2 regions of the Cytobacillus sp. genome follow, and region 1 is predicted to be linked to the other one. Evidence: riboswitches for the same ligand, from Rfam matches in the RefSeq annotation. Region 1 holds a riboswitch; the other holds the start of a gene.
The links. Region 1 has a riboswitch for thiamine pyrophosphate ahead of thiT (energy-coupled thiamine transporter ThiT). Riboswitches for the same ligand answer to the same signal wherever they lie in the genome.
Positions count from the first base shown of each region.

Region 1 (11,493 bases):
GCTCCTTTTGGTATGCCTTTTTAATTACATTATTTTCATTGCTGATCGCTTATCCGACGGCCTATTTGCTTACTAAGACTAAACATAAGCAGCTGTGGCTCTTATTCATTATCCTGCCATCGTGGATTAATTTGCTTTTGAAAGCTTATGCTTTTCTGGGCATCTTTGGTACATATGGGGCAGCGAATGCTTTTTTGGATGCGATGGGAATAGGGGGCAGGCAAATTCTGTTCACTGATTTCAGCTTTATCTTTGTGTCGGTATATATCTTCCTTCCTTTTATGATTTTGCCGATATTTAATTCTTTGGATGAACTGAATCCAACCCTTCTTGATGCTTCCAATGATTTAGGCGGGTCTTCCTGGGTAACATTTAAACGTGTCATTTTTCCATTGACACTTGATGGGGTAAAAGCGGGATGCCAGATCGTCTTTATCCCTGCACTGTCTTTATTCATGCTGACAAGGCTGATTGCAGGAAACCGTGTCATCACTCTTGGAACAGCCATTGAACAGCATTTCCTTGTGACACAGGACTGGGGAATGGGCTCGACCATTGCTGTATTCCTGATTATCGCAATGGTAATCATTATGTTGCTGACAGGCCGAAGAAAGCGGGGGATCTTATAATGAAAAAGAACAGGAAATGGCCAGCGTTTTATTTGGCTTTTATTTTTATCATCCTGTACGCCCCGATTTTTTACTTGATATTTTATTCATTCAACAGCGGAGGGACCATGTATCAATTCGAAGGCTTCACCTTGGATTGGTATCGGGAGCTGTTTGCTGATAGCCGATTGCTCATCATTGTCCTTAATACCGTTATTATTGCCCTTTTATCTGCAGCTATTTCGACGATTATTGGAGTAGCTGGAGCACTTGCCATTGCCTATGCCAGAAAACGCAGAGTGAAAAACACGCTTCTTTCACTGAATAATGTGCTGATTGTCAGTCCGGATGTCATTATTGGAGCCTCGTTTTTGATTCTGTTTACAATGATCGGGCTTAAGCTTGGATTTGTATCTGTTTTGCTTGCACACATAGCATTTAGTGTTCCAATTGTCGTGCTGATGGTTTTGCCTAAAATAGAGGAAATGAGCTCATCCATGATTTATGCAGCCATGGATCTTGGGGCAAGCAGGCTTGATGTGCTCACTAAGGTCATTCTCCCTTATATTACTCCTGGAATTTTCGCTGGCTTTTTTATGGCCCTGACGTATTCCCTCGATGATTTTGCCGTAACTTTCTTTGTTACAGGCAACGGCTTTACCACTTTGTCTGTTGAGATTTATTCACTGGCAAGACGGGGAGTTTCTTTAAATATCAATGCTTTATCTGCTTTGCTTTTCCTATTTACAATCATTCTCGTTACTGGCTATTACTTTATTACGAAACGAAATGAGAAGCCGAATGGAATGGGGGTAAGGCAATGAAGAAGCTTGTTCAGGCGCTCGCTGCCGTTTTAATTGTTTCATTTGCCTTGTTGTACATCGTTTTAAGGCTGAATTCCTCCCAGGGCTACACAAGCGGCAATACTTTGACCATTTTTAACTGGGGCGACTATATAGATGCAGAGCTGGTGGAAAAGTTCGAACAGGAAACAGGCATAAAAGTCATCTATGAGACATTCGATTCCAATGAAGCGATGATGACGAAAATTGAACAGGGCGGCACAGCTTATGATATTGCTGTTCCATCTGAATATGCGATTGAAAAAATGAAAGAGGAAGACCTTTTATTGCCGGTCGACCATTCGAAAATTCCGAATCTGAAATATATAGATCAGCGTTTTATGGACCTGCCTTTTGATTCGGGGAACAAATATTCGATTCCCTATTTCTGGGGCACAGTTGGAATTCTTTATAACACGGATATTTTAGGAGATAAAAAAATCACAAGCTGGAATGATTTATGGGACCCTGAATTTAAGAATCAGATCCTGCTGATAGACGGGGCAAGGGAAGTAATGGGCATGGGTCTCAACAGTCTTCATTATTCCCTGAATGACAAAAATACAGACCATTTGATCGAAGCTAAAGAAAAGCTCGATCGTCTTACACCTAACATTAAAGCTATTGTGGGTGACGAAATCAGAATGCTGATGGAAAATGATGAAGCCGGCATTGGCGTGGTATGGTCAGGTACGGCACAGGAGCTTATGTGGGAGAAGGATAATCTGGAATATGTGCTTCCGAATGAAGGCTCCAATCTTTGGTTTGATAATATGGTCATCCCTAAGACTGCCAAAAATCCGGAAGCGGCCCACCAGTTCATGAATTTTATCCTTGACCCGGAAAATGCGGCACAAAATACAGAATACGTTGGATATTCAACGCCGAATAAAGAAGCACTGAAATATATGGACGAAGAAACAATCTCAGATGAACGATTCTATCCGGATGAAGAAATGACAGCCCGGCTGGAGGTATATGAGAATCTGGGAAAAAGGATGCTTGCTTATTATAATGAGCTTTTCCTTGAGTTTAAAATGCATTCAAAGTAATGTACTGCCAGGATTAATTCCTGGCAGTTTTTGCATTGGAACTGATTAAATGATTCAGGGAATACTAGCCAAAAGGAGGATGGAAAATGAAAATATTCTTCAGCATATATTTATTGATTTTTTCATTCGCAAGTATAGGAACTCACACAACTTCTGCCCCAGTAAAACCTGAATTGGCGATTGTCATTGATGATCTTGGAAACAACATGAAGGGAACAGCAGAAATGATGGAGCTTCCGGTGACCTTAACGGTTGCCATCATGCCTTTCATGCCAACGACAAAAGAAGATGCACAACTGGCAAGCAAAAATGGGCATGAAGTGATCGTTCATATGCCGATGGAGCCGAAAAGAGGAAAGAGGAGCTGGCTTGGGCCGGGGGCCATCACAACAGATTTAACCGATGAAGAAATCCGCCGCAGGGTGGAGAGTGCCATTAAAGAGGTGCCTCATGCGGTCGGGATGAATCACCATATGGGTTCAAGAGCCACTGAAAATGAGCGGGTCATGAGAATTGTCCTGGAAGTATGCAAAGAACACGGATTATTTTATCTCGACAGCAAAACAACCGGCAAAAGTGTAGTCGGGAAACTGGCGAATGAATTGGGTGTACCATATGTTGAAAACAATATTTTCTTTGATGATATCTACACTACTGCCCATATCACAAAACAGGCAGACAGACTCGCTGAAAAACTGGTGAAAAATGAACGCATCATCGCAATCGGCCATGTTGGCATCACAGGAACAAAGATGGTAAATGTGCTTAAAGAGTATATACCTGTTTATAAAAAGAAAGCAGAAATAGTGCCGCTGTCAGAACTGATTCCAGGCTATGAACTTATTGACGAAGGACCTTGAACTAAAGCTTAAGCTCCTGATCAGATGAACTTCCACTAAAAACCGCCACGTCCTGTGGCGAACGTTGAAGCCAGCACATCCTGTGCAAGTCCGACAGGCATATGACGAATCACGCAGGAAACCTTCCAAAGCAAGCTTTGGTCGGGCGATGTATCCGTTGACGAAGCGTTCCTTGTCCTAATTTCTGGAGTGATTTGGCTTATGACCCGAGGGGCTAGGCGCTGGAGATAGATGCAATCTTTCCACAGAGTGATTCACACTGTTCCATCCTATTAATAAAAGCTGCAAGCCTGGTGTGGTTTGCAGCTTTGTTCATGGTGTGTAATAAAACGGTGTAATGGTGAAATACGGTTTAAATCCTAAAAGGTGGCCGCCCACATTCCGGTCTGGTTAGTCCCGCAACGAAGCGATGTTAGAAGAGGTGGGCGACCGTGAATATAGTATATGCAGTGATGCAAAAAGGATGCAGCAAAACTTCCTTGAATACAGGAAGGTTTTGTATGATCTTGCTGCAAAAGTGCTGGAACATGAAATACTTTCTGAATAGAAGTATCCATTCTTTGCAAAATATAACATTGTCAGAACTGTAAAAAGTGGGGCAATGTTTTTTTGTGTTTTTCAATTACTCATGAATTAGTCCCGATTGTAAGGGGTATGTAAATAATAAATCAACAGGAAGGAGTGAATTGCATGCTTTGGACTATAGCAGGTATTCTGCTTGTATTATGGATACTCGGATTAATATTTAAAATAGCGGGAGGCATCATTCATATACTGCTTGTAATAGCAGCGATCATCATTGTTGTAAACTTTATAAGAGGCCGTGCATCCGGCAGGGGATAAATGAAAAAAGCCTTCAGTTTTTTGGAGGCTTTTTTCTGTGGTTTATTTTTAAGTTAATGTTTTGATTCATCACCTACCTGTGCTGTCGAGCATTAATTTTCGGCAGGATTCCCATTCAGTCATTTTGAGTTAACTCTCATTTATACGCTGACTTTCAGACCTGTTCTGGAATGAAGTCTGCCGGATCACTTCGGACGAGTAATATAGAGGCAGCGAAATAGTAAAGCAGGTTCCTATATTTTGTGTACTTTCTATTGCATATTTTCCTTTCAAACGATTGATGATGTCAAAAGATATCATTAATCCTAAGCCGGTTCCTTTCGTTTTTGTTGAGTAATAGGGCTGACCGAGCATTTGGAGTTTTTCTTTTGACATTCCGACACCTTCATCTTTAATTAGTATATCGGCTGTAGTATTTCTTTTGAATGCTGAAACCTCTAGAATACCGCCATCAGGCATTGCTTCTATACTATTTTTCATTAAGTTTATAAATAATTGCTTAATTTCATTTGGGTTACCAATGATAAAAATGCCTTCAAAAATACTTGTCCTTATTTCAACCTTTGTCATCAGTCCATATGGCCGCATAAAATCAGCCACTTCCAATAATACTCCGGAAAGAGAAACTTGACTGACAACAGGAGTTTCCGGGCGTGCAAGTGAGAGGAAATCACTAATAATATGATTGGTTCTGTCCAGTTCCTCCAAAGAAACTTTAATAAAGGACTTTTGATCTGCAGTCAGGTTTTTTTCATTTTTAAGCATTTGCAGAAAACCTCTTACAGTAGTCATTGGGTTTCTAATTTCATGGGCGACGGACGCAGCCAGCTGACTGATCGCATTGATTTTTTCCGCATCTCTCAGTTTTTGCATCATCATTTCCTGAAGCAGATTCATTTCAATTAAATAGATGATCATAGAAAGAGTCACAATAGAAACTGCTGAAAACAATAGCAAGTATACAGCGTCTTCTTTAATATCCTTTTGGAGGAAAATAACATACCTGGTTACCGTAATGGGAAGATAAAATAAAACAGCTATACTGAGTTTTTGTTTAAATGTACATTTTTTATAGAATTTTGAAGCATAGAAAAAGAGCACAGACATAATTGCGTAATTTACTAGCGCAATCGAAATATCTCCTGGTGAAAAAAAGCCCTTAAAAGTAATCAATACTAAAATAACCAGGAAGCCTGCAAGAGGCTTAATGTAAAAATAGGCGACAAAAACAGGAATAAATTTCAAGTCAAAAAACTGACCGCTTGCAATTTCCACCGGAAAAGTCATAGTCAGGAAAAGCGCTAAAAAAAGAACAGATAAAAGCGGGGCAGAAGTCTTCCAGCCATCCCCCCGATGTGAAGAGATTTTATGGATAAAAGGAATCATTATCATAATTAGAAAGTGAAAAATCAAGTCAGCTGTAAAATCATACAAAAGAACCATCCCTCCAACATGCAGGTATATTAGTAATTAAACAAAAGAGAGGAAGAATCCTTTATATGGGAACATTTATTTATTCTGACTCTATAGGAGATAACCATTTGTTTACATAACATTATTATGGATTAATTTTTGAATATTTACTAATGAACTGCATTTCCAATATAAAAACCGGCCTGCAGGGGGGCCGGTTTCTCATCATGCTATTACCATTTCAGACTTCAATTCTCCAACAATCTTCTGGACTTCACTGCCTTCCAGAGTTTCTTTTTCAAGAAGGGCCTCTACCAGTGTTTCAAATTGAGGGTGATGATTTGCAATGATCAATTCGCATCTTTCCAGTGCTTTCTGGAAAAGATCCTGCATTTTTGCTTCTTTTTGACCTTTGTTAAAGGTAAGCTCAAAGCCGTTATCAAGTAAACCGGTATCAACCATTTGCTCAATGATGTGCTTGGCTTGTTTAACATCACCGCTTACTCCAATGCTGTGCTCGCCAAGAATCATTCGTTCTGATACACCGCCTGCGAGAATCATGGCAACCTGATCAAGCAATTCACTTGTTGTCGATAAGTGAAGTTCTTTTTGTATTGGTGCTACATACCCAAGTGCTTCGCCGCGCGGAATGATGGTTGCTTTGCGGACGGATCCGGGTTTTGTTAAAGCAGCCACTAATGCATGGCCAGCTTCGTGTATGGCAACCCGCTGCTTTGTACCGTGATCCTGCAATGCCCGGGTGGTTGTTCCCAGAATGGTCCGGTCAAGCGCATAATCCAAATCTTCTTTTGAGATAATTTCCTGGCCGTTACGGACAGCTCTGCGGCTTGCCGTTTCAAAAAGGGAATGAAGATCTGCACCTGAGAATCCAGAGGTGCTTTCTGCTAAATCACCAAGTGTTGTCATGACATCCTCAGCCAGTAATCTATTTTTTGTGTGAATATTGATAATCTCTCTTCGGCCCTTTGTATCAGGAAGAGGGACATTGAAGGAGAAGTCAATCCGTCCCGGACGGAGGAATGCTTCATCAAGCATATCCTTCCTGTTTGTCGCTGCAATAAATAGTATTCCATCATTGGAATGGCCGCCGTCCAGCTGGACTAGCAGCTCAGTTAACGTCTTTTCGCTTTCTTCTCCGCCATGCTGCTTTCTTCTGCCTGCCAATGCATCTACTTCGTCAATGAAGACGACGGCAGGAGAATGCTTTCTTGCATTTTGGAAAAGGTTTCTTACTCGGGAAGCTCCCACACCAACGAACAACTCATTAAAACCGGAACCGCTGGTTGAGAAAAAAGTGGCTCCAAGTTCTTTAGCGATTGCCTGAGCCAGCAATGTTTTTCCTGTTCCAGGAGGCCCGTATAATAGAATTCCCTTCGGCGGCTTAATCCCCATTTTCAGAGAGCGCTCAGGTTCTTTTAATATAGAAAGAGTCTGCATGATTTCCTCTTTCATTTCTTCCTGAATTCCGCCAACATCTTCCAGTGAAATGGAAGGAAGGGCCTTTGGCTTAGATACACTTTGTTTCATGGTATTTGTAGCACCCATTCCGCCTTTTCCTGACTTAAACAGGTAAATGCCAATGGCTATAAACAAAAGGACTACACCGCCCAGAATCCAAGGGGTATAAGGTCCTGTGGTTGCGAACGTATATTGTATATTATAGGTTTCTACTAATTTATCAACCATCTCACTGTTGGGAGGCACATGGGAGATGTACTCGCCATCAGGGGCTGTGATCAGCAGTTTCCCATTTTTGTATTCCTGTACTGCAACAGTCTTTCCATCCTGGGAGGCAATAATTTTTTCCACAGAAGAAAACGGAACTGTCACATCCTTATTTCCTGCTTGTACGGTCCAAATAACCGCCGCCAAAATCACCGTGATCACCAATGCAATAGAAACAATCGTCGAAGGCTTCTTTAGACGTGATTTCAACTATTTCCCTCCTCATTGAACATACCTACATTATAAGGAAATAGTATTGTTAATAACAGGGTTTTACTTTTTTTAAACGTTGTAAATTATGGAAAAATAGTATAGTTTATAAGAAAGTGTGCTACAACAGCTATCAGATGGCATAAATATGTGAAAAAAATGTGACAAGCAGGGTGAAAACCTGGCATATAAATTAAAAAAGTTTTTTCAAAGAATCCTTTTCACAATGTTTCATTTCATATATACTAAAATCGGATAATTCAATAACGTGCCACAAGGGGAGCATTTTGCTGAGAGTGAACAGTTCGCTGTTCTGACCCTTTGAACCTGTTAGATAATGCTAGCGCAGGAATGTGGAATAAAAGGCGGAAGGAGATTTTCTGCCTGCTTGTTCTCCCTTGGGGTATCGTCAACGATTAAAGGGGGATTTTTTTATGAAAAAATTAAGCTTAACTGCGATGATTGAAGCTTCATTTTTTGCAGCATTTGCCATCATTCTGGATTTTCTGCCATCAATCAAGCTGTCACCGTCTATTTCCATTTCCGCCGCGATGATTCCGATCTTTATTTTGGCTTTCAGGTGGGGTTTTAAGGTAAGCTTCATCGCAGGCCTCTTATGGGGAATTTTGCAGATTTCCATGGGAGATGCCTGGATCGCCACTCCGCTTCAGGCATTTATTGAGTACTTTGTCGCATTTGCCTGTATTGGTTTTGCCGGTTTGTTTTTCCGGCCAATTCAAAGTCAGCTGCACAGGGGAAACAAGAACAAAGCATTGGGCTGGATAGTTTTAGCTGTGTTTGCCGGAAGCCTTGCCAGGTATTTCTGGCATTTCATAGCAGGTGTATTTTTCTTTGGAAGCTATGCGCCAGAAGGGATGTCGCCTGTATTATTCTCCTTCATGGCAAATGGCGCAACAATGCTTGGTGCTGCTATTCTTTGTTCCATTTTAGCAGCATTAATTATTTCTTCGGCACCTAGATTAATCATGAGAAAATCAGATGAAATTATTCAATCGCAAAAACATGCTTCCTGATTATAATCTGCCTCTTTGAATATATTTCAAAGAGGTTTTTTTCATATCTTAGGAAACTCCTTATGAAAAATGGGTATATTACTCAAAAAGGGGAGTGATTGTTTGTCAAACACATTGCAGGGTAACATCATAACAGGTGTCTTTGATGCAGAAACCAGTGCCTTTGAGATCCAAAAGGTTAAAAGTTTCACTACCCAGTCGATTCTCAACAAAAATCAATGTGAAAATTTGTATAACTATTTATCCATCCATGAGGAAGATGAGGGAGGACAAATTATTACACTGTACGATCAAATGCCGTTAATGCTGACCAGGCAGGAAATATGCAGTTTAAAGAAAGATTTGGAGAACATTAAAAAACTATATCAGTAGAAAATCGCTTTGCATCTTGCAAGGCTTTTTTTCTTGCCAAATTAAATTTGACAAATTTGTGACAAAAAGTTTGACAAATTTGTGAACATAGTTAGAATATTAAATAAAAGGGGATGAAAAACATGACATTAAAACAGCAAAAGGTTCTTCACTTTTTTAGGAATGTTACAGCAGCAGGTATACTTTTAGGATTAATTGTCTTTATTTCCAGCTTTTTTGTAAGCGGTATCACGGGTGAGTATGTTTTATCAATCGGCTTAAGCATTATGGTATCATCCATGCTAATTTTTGGATTTGGATTTTTTATCAATGTAATGGAAGAAATGACAAAGGGAAGCAAGGGAATCAGACAATACAAATAAAACCGGCCTCCAATAGGGAGACCGGTTTTTTGTATTATTTGGTTCATCGGTTGGACATGGCGCTTCTGCTTATCTTTAATTAATGAGCAGCGTGCCCAGAAGTCAGAACCCAAATTGAACCCACTACAATAACGATAACCATAAATACGGCATAAATCATATTTACCAAGTTCGTTTTGCCGTCTTCGCCTTCTCTTAAGTGCATGAACATGAAAAGCTGCATGCCTGCCTGAATGACAGCCAGTGAGCCGATGATCCACATGATAACTTTAAAAGAGAGGTTCGTTTTTAAGGCAATACCTGCTGCTGCAAATGTCAGCACAAGGGAAACAACAAATCCAATGACATGGCTTATCGGGAAGCTTTTTGATTGATGATGTTCCATTTAAGCCACCAGTCCTTTCAAATACACGAATGTGAAAATAAAGATCCAGACTACATCAAGGAAGTGCCAGTAAAGGCCGATAATAAATGTTTTTCTTGCTGTAGTAGGGGTAAGGCCTCTTTTTAAAAGCTGGATAATGACCATAGTTGCCCAGCCAATACCCAATGTAACGTGGGCTCCGTGTGTACCCAGCAAGACAAATAAGCTGGAAAGGAACGCACTTGTCTGCATCGTTGCGCCTTCATGGGCATAATGGATAAATTCATTAATCTCCATGAATAGGAATCCTGCGCCAAGAGCAAGGGTAATCACCAGCCAGGTAATTAGCCCTTTCAGGTTATGCCGGCGCATTTCAAAAATGGCGATGCCCATTGTAAAGCTGCTTGTCAAAAGGAGGACTGTCTGAATCATGACATCCTTGATCACAAAAATGTCTTTATGTGTTGGACCTCCTGCAAAGCGTTCATATAATACACCATATACTCCAAACAGAGTGGCAAATAGAACGATTTCAGCGCCAAGGAAAACCCAGAAGCCAAGAATATTCATCCGATCCTGTTCAGTTTGATATTCAAGGGGCAAGGAAGTATCCACTTTAGCTGACATGATCATGCACCTCTCCTTCTGTTTTTCTCCAGGCATTTTCAATTCTGTGAATTTCATCTTTTTTAACATGGAAGCCTTCATTGTAATCGAATGAACGGATGATCAAACCAGCAAAAATGCCGATGGCAGCTACAGCTGCAGCAATGTGCCATTCAAATACAAGGAGGAAGCCTGCGATGCCGAAGATGACACCCATATAAATCGGAAGCCAGGAATTGCTTGGCATATGAATCTCTTCAATTTCACTGTCATATAACGTTAAGCCTTCATTCTTTTTCTTCATGTGCCAGAAAGGATCAAGGGATTTAACCTCCGGCAGCTTTGCAAAGTTATAGAATTGAACTGGTGAAGCAGTAGACCATTCCAATGTTCTTGCATCCCATGGGTCGCTTGAGATGTTTCTGTCAGCATAGCGGATGCTCCAGTAAATGTTGTAGCAGAATACCGCGAACCCTGCTGCCAGAATGATCGAACCAATTGCCGATAGCATGAAGAGTGGTGCAAATCCTGATTCCGCAGAGTATGTGTATGCACGTCTCACAGCTCCGTTTAATCCAAGGAAGAACATAGGCATGAATGTTACGTTAAAACCAATAACAAAGAGCCAGAAATGCCATTTTCCGATTTTTTCATTCAGCATGAAACCGAACATTTTTGGCCACCAGTAGTACAGACCTGCAAATACGGCAAATACTACACCTGGAATTAATACATAGTGGAAGTGGGCAACAAGGAATAATGTATTGTGATACTGATAATCCGCTGCACCCATTGCAAGCATTACACCTGTAACCCCGCCTATAACAAAGCATGGGACGAATGCCAGTGCCCAAAGCATGGCGGAAGTAATTTTTATGCGGCCTTTACGCATCGTAAACAGCCAGTTGAACATCTTAACTCCGGTCGGTATGGCTATCGCCATCGTCGTGATGGAGAAGAAAGAGTTAACTGCAGGGCCTGATCCCATTGTGTAGAAATGGTGAACCCATACAACCATACTTAAAAGGGCAATTCCAAGGATGGAAAATACCATTGATTTATATCCAAACAAAGATTTTCTTGAGAATGTTGCAATAACTTCTGAGAAAATCCCGAAAGCAGGAAGGGCAACAATGTAAACCTCAGGATGTCCCCATAGCCAAAACAGGTTAGCCCAAAGC
Region 1 is NZ_CAXQGS010000052.1:82,098-93,590, forward strand. It holds gene ACEQ1T_RS09480 (ABC transporter permease) at 1-629, shown strand, start outside; gene ACEQ1T_RS09485 (ABC transporter permease) at 629-1,432, shown strand; gene ACEQ1T_RS09490 (PotD/PotF family extracellular solute-binding protein) at 1,429-2,502, shown strand; gene ACEQ1T_RS09495 (divergent polysaccharide deacetylase family protein) at 2,589-3,362, shown strand; gene ACEQ1T_RS09500 (lmo0937 family membrane protein) at 4,053-4,205, shown strand; gene ACEQ1T_RS09505 (ATP-binding protein) at 4,335-5,639, opposite strand; gene ACEQ1T_RS09510 (AAA family ATPase) at 5,844-7,574, opposite strand; TPP riboswitch at 7,841-7,943, shown strand; gene thiT (energy-coupled thiamine transporter ThiT) at 8,009-8,608, shown strand; gene ACEQ1T_RS09520 (hypothetical protein) at 8,711-8,980, shown strand; gene ACEQ1T_RS09525 (hypothetical protein) at 9,103-9,342, shown strand; gene qoxD (cytochrome aa3 quinol oxidase subunit IV) at 9,422-9,727, opposite strand; gene qoxC (cytochrome aa3 quinol oxidase subunit III) at 9,728-10,333, opposite strand; gene qoxB (cytochrome aa3 quinol oxidase subunit I) at 10,323-11,493, opposite strand, start outside.

Region 2 (11,493 bases), on a different contig from region 1:
CCTCATCGATCGAAAATGAGAGCAAATAAGGATTGCTCTCTACCATGATTCCTTGAGAGACCAGGGATTTTTCCAAAAAAGCAACATCCATGTCCTGAAGGGCTGAAGGCCTGATTTGAACAGTATCCCTCCCGCAAAGCAGTGCTGTTTTTGTCTGATTTCTGTAGTCCAGGAAGGGATAAACTGGATTAGTCCCACACGATAAGCACTGCGGATTCTTTAAGGAAGTAACATTAACAGAACTAAAATGATTTTTCCATACATCAAAAGAAACAAGTGTCCCGCGTAAGGATTCCAAGTCTTCTGCCAATATCTTTAATGCTTCAGCAGACTGGTAAGCCGCAACCATTTGAATAGCCGGCTGAATAACACCTCCCGTATCGCAAGTGGCACCTCCCAATGGCAATTTGTCCATCAGGCAATTCAGGCACGGTGACACCCCAGGCAAGATGGTATAGCTTAAACCATAGCTCCCCACACACCCTCCATATATCCAGGGAATCCGGTGCTTTTGAGTTATATCATTGATAAGAAAGCGAATGTCAAAATTATCTGTTGAGTCAATGATTAAATCAACACCCTCAATCAGCTCTTCAATCTCCTGTACTCCTACATCCATTATACGGGCAATAACTTGAACCTCTGAATTGATGGCTTTCAGGCGTTTAGCCGCTGCTATCGCTTTTGGAGCTTTACGAACAACGTCTTCTTCACTATAAAGCTGCTGGCGCTGCAGGTTGCTCCACTCCACATAATCCCGATCGGCAATGGTTAATTTGCCGATGCCTGCCCTTGTGAGGGTTTCTGCATTTGCAGCCCCTAATGCACCAGCCCCTACAATCAAAGCGTGTTTTTCCCTCAGCTTTTTCTGTCCTTCTTTGCCAATCGCAGGAAATAATATCTGGCGGGAGTATCGCTGATTCAACTAAAAACCATTCCTTCCGCCGGGCTGCTTGCTGATGAATAACGCTTTTGGGGCATCCGGCCAGCTTCATAGCCCAGCCTTCCTGCTTCAATGGCGAGTTTCATTGCTTTTGCCATTTTAACAGGATCATCGGCAGAGGAGACAGCCGTATTTAATAACACACCATCTGCTCCCAGCTCCATTGCCAATGCCGCATCTGCCGGGCTCCCAATTCCAGCATCCACAATAATCGGAACAGCAGCCTGCTCTGTAATAAATTGAAGATTAATAGGATTAATGATTCCCTGCCCTGAACCAATTGGCGAAGCACATGGCATGACCGCATGGCAGCCTATTTCTTCTAGTTTTCGGGCAAGGACGACATCATCAGAGGTATAAGGAAGAACAATAAATCCCTCGTCTAATAGAATCTCCGCTGCTTTTATTGTTTCTATTGGATCGGGAAGAAGTGTTTTGCTGCATCCAATAACCTCAACCTTAATCATGTCGCAGAGCCCGGAAGCTTTGGATAGCCTTGCTATTCGAACAGCCTCCTCAGCTGTACTTGCTCCTGCCGTATTTGGGAGTAATTTATATTTCTTTAAATCCAGCTTTTCCAAAAAGTTGGGCTGGTTCGCTTCAAAAATGTTCATACGGCGTACTGCAAACGTAAGCACCTCTGCTTCCGAAGCTTCTACAGCTTCCCTTTGCACATCAAAGCTTGGATATTTTCCTGTTCCGAGCAGCAGCCGTGAATTAAATTCATAGGGTCCAATTTTCAACAAATCATCCGCCTCCTACAAAGTGTACAATTTCGATTCGATCCCCGTCTGTCAGTATGGTTTCAGCATGTGTGGAATTATCCAAAATGTTCTGGTTTAGCTCGACAATGACTACCTTTTGCTCCAAATGAAAGTGCTCGAGCAGGCGTGAAACAGAATTAACTGTTTCCGGCAGCACAATAGCATCTCCGTTAATGACAATATTCATAAAAGCACCCCTTTTGACGAATGGACTAAACATTCAAGGCGGGACAGCTCAAATGGATTAGGCTGCTCCGTTTTGCCTTCCATGATGTCTGCCATCAGTTCTCCTGTTGCCGGGGCAAGGAGGATCCCATTCCGAAAATGCCCAGCTGCAATGTATAACCCTTCACATGCTGGATGTTGTCCCAAAAAAGGCTGCCCATCAGCCGATTGCGGACGAATTCCTGTCCAGGCGCCTTCCCATTCCGCATTCGCGATGACAGGAACCAGGTTTTGAGCCTTTTCCATCAGCAAGGATATTCCCTCAAAGGTCACCTTCTCATCAAATGAATTTACCTTAACCGTCGCTCCAACTACCAGCCTCCCGGATTGCTTTGGAACGATATAGCATCCATGTGAAAAGATCGTCCCCTGTACAAGCGGTTTTTCAACCTTGACCGAGAAGCACTCGCCTTTAACCGGAATAATGGGCAGCGAAAGGCCCGTTCTTTCAAGAAGCTCCCTGCTCCAGACCCCGGAAGCAACAATAACGGAATCTGTCAGAAGTTCTCCCAGGCTGGTTCTGACTCCATTAACCTTTTTATCTTTTAAAATAAAATCTGATACATGTGTATACTCATATATTTCTGCGCCGAGGGCTATTGAAGCTTTTGCAAAGGCAAGGGACAATTCATATGCCTGTACTTGTCCGTCATTCGGTATATACATGGCCCCCCTCAATTTATTTGATACGAATGGTTCACGTTTGATCAGGTCATCGATCGAAAACCATTCGGCCTGCTCACCCGCTTTTTGCTGGCTTTCTATCAAGCTTTTTAATGCCAGCTCCTCTTCTTTATTAGCCGCCACTTTATATACACCCTTATTTTGATAGCCAATATGCACTTGAGATAAATCTTCCAGTTCAGGAATCAGGCTCTGATACATGGAGCGGCTTTTGCATGCCAGCTGGAATAGCGGGCCGTCTTCTGTCAGTTCCGTTTGGGCTCCTAAAATTCCAGCTGCCGCTCCGGAAGCCTTGCCGGCTATTTTCCCCTTATCCAAAACGGCCACTTTATACCCTCTTTTAGCCAGTTGAAAAGCAATGGAGCTACCGTTAATGCCGCCGCCAACTATAACGGCGTCAAATATTTTCCTCATCATTTCCCCTCCTCATCTAACTTATTTAAAAAGAGCTTTGCTGCCTCTGCAGGGTCCTTTGCCTGCAAAATCCCTGACATTACAGCAATGCCATCTGCCCCCGCCTCCAAAACCTCTGGGACTTTTTCTGGTTTAATGCCTCCAATTGCCAATACCGGAATTTCTACTGCCTTTTTGAGAGCCTCCAGTGACCCAGTGCCCCTTGGCGGAGCTCCCTTCTTAGAATCGGTTTCAAATATGTGTCCAAACAGGATATAACCAGCTCCCTGTTTTGCAGCCTCTTCTGCTTCTTCAAGAGAATGTACGGAACATCCGATGGGCATATCTGGAAAATGCATTTTGACAACATGGACTGGAAGGCTGTGAAAAGCAAGATGTACACCTGCCTTACATGTCCATGCAACATCCACCCGATCATTTATAACAATTTTATGAATGGGGACTCCCTCATTACAAAGCAGCTCAATTCCTTCATATAGCTCCCTTGCGGTTCGATGTTTTTCCCTCAAGTGGAACTTATCTGCAAAGGGTTCCACTTCACCTGCTATTTCAGCAAAGGCCTCTAGAGAAAGCTTTCCATCTGATATAACATGCAGCTGTTTTTTCATTGCGGATGCTCCCGTGCTATTTTTAGATTTTGTGCAAATAAAAAACCACCTTCTAAATAGAAAGCGGCGGTATGGGGCCTTGGAATTCAGACCCGATACTCCACTTCCCTACGCTGGCATGCCAGATCAGGTTCCAAGGGTCTTAAAGCTTTTGCTTTAATCTCAGCCTGCAAACAGGCACCCCCAGCGGATTTAATTTCTATTAAACTATAAAAAGACTACTGATATATATTTCCCCCGGCCTTATTAAATTCCTCAGCTTTTTCTTCCAGTCCCTTCTTTATCGCTTCATTTGTTTCAAGCTGATGTTCTTTTGCATAATTCCGGATATCCTGAGAAATTCTCATACTGCAAAACTTTGGCCCGCACATGGAACAAAAATGAGCTGTTTTTGCACCTTCAGCCGGCAGTGTTTCATCATGAAATTCCAAAGCACGCTCAGGATCCAAAGAAAGATTAAATTGATCTCTCCAGCGAAATTCAAAACGGGCTTTTGACAGGGCATCATCCCTTTTTTGCGCTCCAGGATGTCCCTTTGCCAGATCTGCAGCATGAGCGGCAATTTTATACGTGATGACACCCTCGCGCACATCGTTTCTATTTGGCAAACCCAAATGTTCTTTAGGTGTAACATAGCAAAGCATTGCCGTACCATACCAGCCTATCATGGCAGCCCCGATTGCAGAGGTAATATGGTCATAGCCCGGAGCTATATCAGTCGTAAGGGGTCCGAGTGTGTAGAATGGTGCTTCTTTACAGATTTCCAATTGTTTATCCATATTCTCTTTGATTAAATGCATTGGAACATGGCCAGGTCCCTCGACCATTACCTGGACATCATGTTCCCAGGCAATTTTCGTCAGCTCTCCAAGTGTTTCGAGCTCTGCAAATTGAGCCTCGTCATTTGCATCTGCAATCGATCCCGGCCTCAGTCCATCCCCCAGGGAGAAGGCCACATCATAAGCTTTCATGATCTCGCAAATTTCTTCAAAGTGCGTATATAAAAAGTTCTCTTTATGATGATGCAGGCACCATTGAGCCATAATGGATCCGCCTCTCGACACAATTCCGGTCAAGCGTTTTGCCGACAGCGGCACATACCTCAAAAGGACACCTGCATGAATGGTAAAATAGTCAACCCCCTGCTCTGCTTGTTCGATTAGGGTATCCCTGTATACTTCCCACGTAAGATCCTCGGCAATGCCATTAACCTTTTCAAGGGCCTGATAAATGGGAACAGTACCGACCGGAACGGCAGAGTTTCTGATAATCCATTCGCGTGTAGTATGAATATTTTTGCCTGTAGACAGATCCATAATTGTATCCGCTCCCCATCGGGTAGCCCAGGTCATTTTCTCTACCTCTTCTTCAATTGAGGATGAAACAGCCGAGTTTCCAATATTCGCATTAATTTTTACATGAAAATTTCTTCCGATAATCATTGGCTCTGTCTCAGGATGATTGATATTGGAAGGAATTATCGCCCGCCCTCTTGCTACTTCAGACCGCACAAATTCCGGTTCCATATTTTCCCGAATAGCTATAAACTCCATCTCCGGGGTAATGATCCCCTTTTTGGCATAGTGAAGCTGGGTGACATTCTTCCCTTTTTTCGCTATCAATGGCTTGCGGTTTAAGCCAGGAAAGACTTTATGATTGGCACGCGGATCACCTTCATTGAGGTAGCCATTGTCCTCGGGCTTTACTTTCCGCCCATCATATTCTTCTACATCCGCTCGTTCCTGAATCCACCGGCTTCTCAGAGCGGGAAGCCCTTTCTTTAGATCTGCAGTATATTGAGGATCCGTATATGGTCCGCTCGTATCATATACACGAACCGGCTCATTGACCTCTTCACCAAACGTTCCGGCAGTGGGGCTTAATTCTATCTCTCGCACCGGAACCTTTATATCAGCCCTGGAACCCTTCACATATACTTTTTTGCTGCCAGTAAAGCTTGACATAATAGAAATACTCTCATGATTTAAAGAACTTGCAGTCATTAATCATCTCTCCCTTATTAAAAATGTAAGGACGAGACCTGGAACCAAGGAAGTGCCATATATGTAAAAAAGCCGGTCCACATAAAGATGGACCGGCTTAACCGCAGATGTCTTTGCACAAAGAAACTTTTGCACATTCTAACTTCCCCACGCTGGTATGATCCAGATAAGGTCCAAAGAGTCAAGAAACCTTAGCGCGTTTCTTTCTCAGCCCAAGCTATTGGGCACCCCTAGTTATTGCTATTAAATTCAATTTTAGTATACAGAATTGCGGTAACAAAGGAAAGGAATTTTTTCAGAATTCTGCCAGATAAAAAATGTTGTCTTTATTTTGCTCCTAAACTCGTTTTCCTTAATTCAGGCTTTTTACTTGTGAATGAACATCAAAAACGCCTGCCAGCGGCAGCCGTTTTAAGTAATTTAATGAAGGTTAGTTCCCGTCAGATTCCTCATCATTCATATCCATATCACTTTGATCCATACTCTCTTCATTTTGCGGTGATTCTTCATTCATGCCGGGCTCCTCCATATCAGATTCTTCTGATGTGCCAGGATCCTGCATTTCACTATCTTCATTATTGTTTTCTTCCATCTGATTATCTTCCAATTCCACATCTTCCGTTTCCGGAGGCGGATCCTGTTCATCCGTTCCGCATCCTGCCAACAATAATCCTGCACTCAATGGAACTGATAGCCATAGCTTCTTATAATTCATGTATTGTCATCTCCTTTTGCAGTATTATGTTTCTTTAAGACCTAACCCTTTTGGCAGGAGGCCAAACTTTTCTGATCTCTAATAGCCCATCACCCGATTAAATCCCTAGTATCTGCAAATACTATCCCTGCCACAATTACTGGAGGATGAATTATGAAAATACTTTTCTCCCTTATATTATTTAGCTTTCTGGGAATGCCTCTATACGGCGGACAGCCTGCAGAAAAAGAACAATGGGATCAGCAGGGTCTTTCTGAAGAATATCACGGCCATGTTGAAGAACGTACAGAAGCACCATACAAGCAAATTCAATTGCTGGGCATTAATGATTTCCATGGACAGCTGAATGTCACTCGGCAGGTTAACGGCAGACCAGCAGGACGCGCAGATTACCTCGCTGCCTATTTGCGGCAGCGTGCTTCTGAAAATGAAAACACCATTATGCTTCATGCTGGAGACATGATTGGAGCCAGTCCGCCAGTATCCGCTCTCCTGCGGGATGAACCGACTATTGAATTTTTGAATAAGATGGGGTTTGATATTGGCACTATCGGCAATCATGAATTTGACCGGGGATCTGAAGAACTGCTTCGCCTGCTAAGTGGCAGCAGCCCTTCAGCAGCAAAAGATTATTCCGGATCCCAATTCCCATGGATTGCGTCCAATGTAATCAGCCAAAAGTCAGGCAAGCCCTTCCTTCCTCCATATAAAATAGTAAACGTCAGCGGAATCCCAATTGGATTTATCGGAGTCATCATGAAAGAAACACCGGCTCTTTCAGCACCTGACAGTATGAAAGAACTGATCTTTATCGATGAAGCTGAAGCCATCAACAAGTATACCCGAGAACTTAAAAAACAAGGAGTAAGAGCCATTGTGGTACTGGCGCATGTCCCTGGAAAATCAAAACTCAATGGGGAGCATGCCAGAGGCCAGTTAATAGAGTTAGCCCATCAGGTGGATGACGAAGTGGATATTATGTTCGGAGGCCATAGTCATGACTATCTGAACAGTGTGGTGGATGGAAAGCTTCTTGTACAGGCCTACTCATATGGCACTGCCTTTTCTGATGTAGATATAGAAATAGATCCCCAGACAAAGGATATTGTCCGCAAGCACGCTGAAATTGTAAATGTTTTTCAAGAGAATATCCAGCCCGCAAGCGACATAACCAGGATGATCGAGCGCTATGAAAGAAAAGTAGAATCCACTGTGAACAGATATATCGGCACTGCCGCAATCTCAATCACAGCCGAACAAAACAGAAGCGGTGAATCAGCCCTGGGCAATCTTATTGCCAATTCCCAGCGGACAGCGATGAACACAGATTTGGCTTTCATCAATCCAGGAGGAATCCGGGCAGACATTGACGCCGGCCGTGTTACTTGGGGAAACTTATTTGTCGTCCTTCCCTTCAGCAATCAACTGGTCAAAATGAACCTGACAGGCAGCCAAATTCGTGATGTCCTCAAACAGCAATGGAAGCCAAATACAACAAGAATTCTTCAGATCTCTGGACTCACTTATACTTGGGATGACAGCAAGCCTAGAGGTGAAAAAATAAATGATATATATCTGTCTGACGGAACATTACTTGATCCGAGCAAAAACTATTCGGTCGCTGTAAATACTTATCTCGCTGATGGAGGAGACAATTTTACAGTATTCCGAAAAGGGACAAACAGAGTGACCGGTCCAAGTGATATAGATGCACTAGTTGACTATATACAGAATTTAGCACAGCCATTCAGCTCCGCGATTGATGGACGCATTAAGATAATAGACTGAAAAAGGACAGCCCCGTGACTGTCCTTTTTTCTTGTCCATTTAATACTAATAGCAGGACGGACATCATATTCTTCTATTAGGATCAGAAAGAAAGGAATAGGATAATGAAAAAGTATATTTATTTTCTCATGCTGTTCGGCGTCTTTTTTCCATTTTTCCATAAAACAGCCATTGTTTTTGAAAACTGGAGATTGTGTACAAATACATCCAAATTGATAGGGATCCGGCTTTATGGACTGGATTCAATGAGAAACCTCCTCATATCATCACTGGCGGCCCTGGTTGCTTTTTTTTTCACCCAAATATTTACTGGCTGGGACAACAAACATAAAAGTTCTTAAACATATGGAATTGCAGCCTATTCATAAACTGTAAATTGCGGTTTAGTCGGATGGTCAATGACTAGAGCATCATTTGAAAATTTTAAGAGCTTTTTATACAAAACAAGATCTCCAAAACATCCAACAGTCAATATCGCCCCTAATATCGATAATCCGGGCATATTCAGTACAATTCCAAGAACAAGGGGCAACAAGCCAGTCGGAATGAATGGCAGCATTAAAACCTTTTTCATTTGCTGAACAGTCACTGGCTGTTTGGCATGAGCATAAGCCACACCCAATTTCAAATTGACTCCCCAGGACATTTCGCTCCATGGAACACCGCCAATATAGCGAAAACCTGCCAGATGGATGGCTTCATGCAAAACAACTATAACAACCATACCAGCTAAAAATAATAGCATACCGATAAGATCAAAAGACATTTCCCCTCCGCCATAAATCACTGCATGTAAAAAGAGCACCCCAAATACCAGCACAATCGTTGCAATGAATAAATAAATCTGCAATTTCATCATTGAAATGGAAACAACCGTTTGTTTTCTATTATCCAACTTTCTCATCCCCTCAAGAAATAAGACCATATACAAATGTACGGAGAAAAAGTTAAAAAGTTTCAGATGTTTCCATTCTTTTACTCTCCTTCTTTTGCCTCATTCTCAAATTCTCACTTTTACCGATTGTGCCCAAATGGACCTAATGTACCCGAAAACACTGTTACCGGCATCAATAGCCTTGTATAATCAATTCAAGAACACTGTGAAAGGACTGTGATAAGGGAAGTGCTATATATCTGGGATATTGAAAAGATTATTTTACATACATTAAACGAACACCGCCTCAATATAAATTACGAGTTCAGCAATACACTTACTGCGCCTATGAGCTACAACGTCTCAACGAATACAATTAAGTTTAACTATCTGAAAGTGAACGGCTACATAGCCAAAATCAACTTTAAAATTAAAGAAACCGATGAGAACCTGTTGAAATTGATGCTATACCATGAAATAGGCTATTATCTGGATTTCAAGAAAAACAAACATGATATAAGAACCCTAATGTATGGAGAAGATGACGAGAAAGAACAGCTCATGTCTGAAATAGAAAAAAACTCCTGGGATTATGGAAGAAAAATAGTTCCTGAACACCTCGTAAATGCCTATGATCATTTACGGGAATTGGATAAAATGTTCAGCTAGAAAAAAAAATGCGCCTCATCAAGAGACGCATTTCTTTTTTAATTCGGCTCCACATGGACATGAACATCATATACCCCATAATCCTGCATCATCACTTTCTCAACATGTGTCGCAATATCATGGGCTTCCTTAATATCCAGTGTGGAATTAACGAGAATGACCACATCGATCACTTCATTGTTTCCATAGCTTCTGCCTTTAATATCTTTTATGCCTTTTACCCCATCTACTTTTTTGATGACATCCTGATAATGATTAATCTTTTTTTCATCAAATCCATCTGAAAGCTCATGGGAGGCTTGTACAAAAATATCCCATGCCGTTTTACATATTAATATCCCGACAATAATGGCTGTTAACGGATCAAGCCATGGCATGTTCAGTTGTGATCCAAAAATTCCGATGGCTGTGCCTATACTCACCCAGGCGTCTGAGATATTATCCTTAGCCGTTGCCATAACGGCCTTGCTGTTAATTTTAATGGCTAATTTTTTGTTGTAGCGGTACACAAAGTACATTGCCGCTCCAGAAAAAACTCCCGTATATGCCGCAATGATATCAGGAGATTCATTAACTCCTTCAAACATAGATGAAACAGCATTCAGCAGAACTTGAATGCCCACAGCAGCCATAATAAAGGACGCTACCATGGAAGCGATGGTTTCACTTTTCCAATGGCCATACCCATGATTTTTATCCGGCGGACGCTGGGAAATCCTAAGACCTATAAGCACTGCAATTGAAGCAATAATATCCGTTGTATTATTCAATCCATCCGCTTTCAAAGCAGCAGAATCACTCACATATCCAATTGTTAATTTTAGTACAGAAAGACATATATAAGCTGCAATACTAATAAACGCAGCACGCTCACCCAACTTAAGGTTTTGATACTTTTCCTCTTCCATGCCCTAGCCTCCTACTTTACCCTTGCTTATATTACCAAGCGGAATTCGGGTGGGTCTAGAGCAATCTTTTTGTCTATTATTAAATAAATAAGCAAAGTGCAATTAAGTTGGACTAGTGAAAATTTAAGCCAGCCCTGAAATAGGCTGGCTTGATTTGTTCATTTTAATGTGCATAAGGGAATAACAGAAATTTGAACAACCTGAAAGAAATGGCCCTTCTTCCAAGAAAATCTAAGCCCTCTTAAGACTCGCTTCAAACAAATCGATAATTTCCAAAAATCTCTCTGCTTCTCTAAACGTATGGTCTGCCAGAAGAGGATGAATATTGCTTTTGATCCGGCACGCCTCTATTAATTCTCTGGCTGTTTTCTTAAAGTCCCTTAATGAAGCAACTGATACCTTATTCTCATTTAAAAAATGGCTAAGTATTGGTTTCGTTTCTGATTCAGGCTGCATAGAGTCAAGATCAACAGCTTGAAAGACCAATTGGTCAAAATCATGACTAAACTCTCTTGCCTGTTCTACCAGCTTTCTTTCCGAAGGATCTAGTAAATGGCCAATAAACTTAGCATGATCTGCCATGATCCTGAGAAAGAATACATTTTCTTCTATAATGGCTTCAGGTTTTGGTGCGAGTATCCCTGAGTTTAGGTCTTTTAATCGATTTGCAAAGTATGCAGCTTCTCTGCTGATATGGTCAATCAATAATGGAAAATTATTTGAACGGATTTCGCATCTTAGTGTCAGCCCCAGCACTTTCCTCTTATAGCTCCAGATGGCAGCAGCTGCTTGATAAACCTCGTTATTAAATGCTCGAACCTGGCTTAGTTCTGAGTTGATTGTAAATCTGGCCAGCTTTTCCTCGATTCTTTCAAATAGAGCGATAAATTGCTGTGCT
Region 2 is NZ_CAXQGS010000005.1:23,074-34,566, forward strand. It holds gene ACEQ1T_RS00625 (MoeB/ThiF family adenylyltransferase) at 1-925, opposite strand, end outside; gene ACEQ1T_RS00630 (thiazole synthase) at 922-1,689, opposite strand; gene thiS (sulfur carrier protein ThiS) at 1,691-1,894, opposite strand; gene thiO (glycine oxidase ThiO) at 1,891-3,033, opposite strand; gene ACEQ1T_RS00645 (thiamine phosphate synthase) at 3,030-3,638, opposite strand; TPP riboswitch at 3,727-3,833, opposite strand; gene thiC (phosphomethylpyrimidine synthase ThiC) at 3,857-5,641, opposite strand; TPP riboswitch at 5,769-5,883, opposite strand; gene ACEQ1T_RS00655 (hypothetical protein) at 6,072-6,356, opposite strand; gene ACEQ1T_RS00660 (bifunctional UDP-sugar hydrolase/5'-nucleotidase) at 6,510-8,144, shown strand; gene ACEQ1T_RS00665 (DUF3267 domain-containing protein) at 8,503-9,039, opposite strand; gene ACEQ1T_RS00670 (hypothetical protein) at 9,268-9,687, shown strand; gene ACEQ1T_RS00675 (cation diffusion facilitator family transporter) at 9,726-10,595, opposite strand; gene ACEQ1T_RS00680 (DUF2935 domain-containing protein) at 10,827-11,493, opposite strand, start outside.
Region 2: linked by a shared signal. The riboswitch ahead of thiC (phosphomethylpyrimidine synthase ThiC) and the one ahead of thiT (energy-coupled thiamine transporter ThiT) in region 1 are both predicted to bind thiamine pyrophosphate.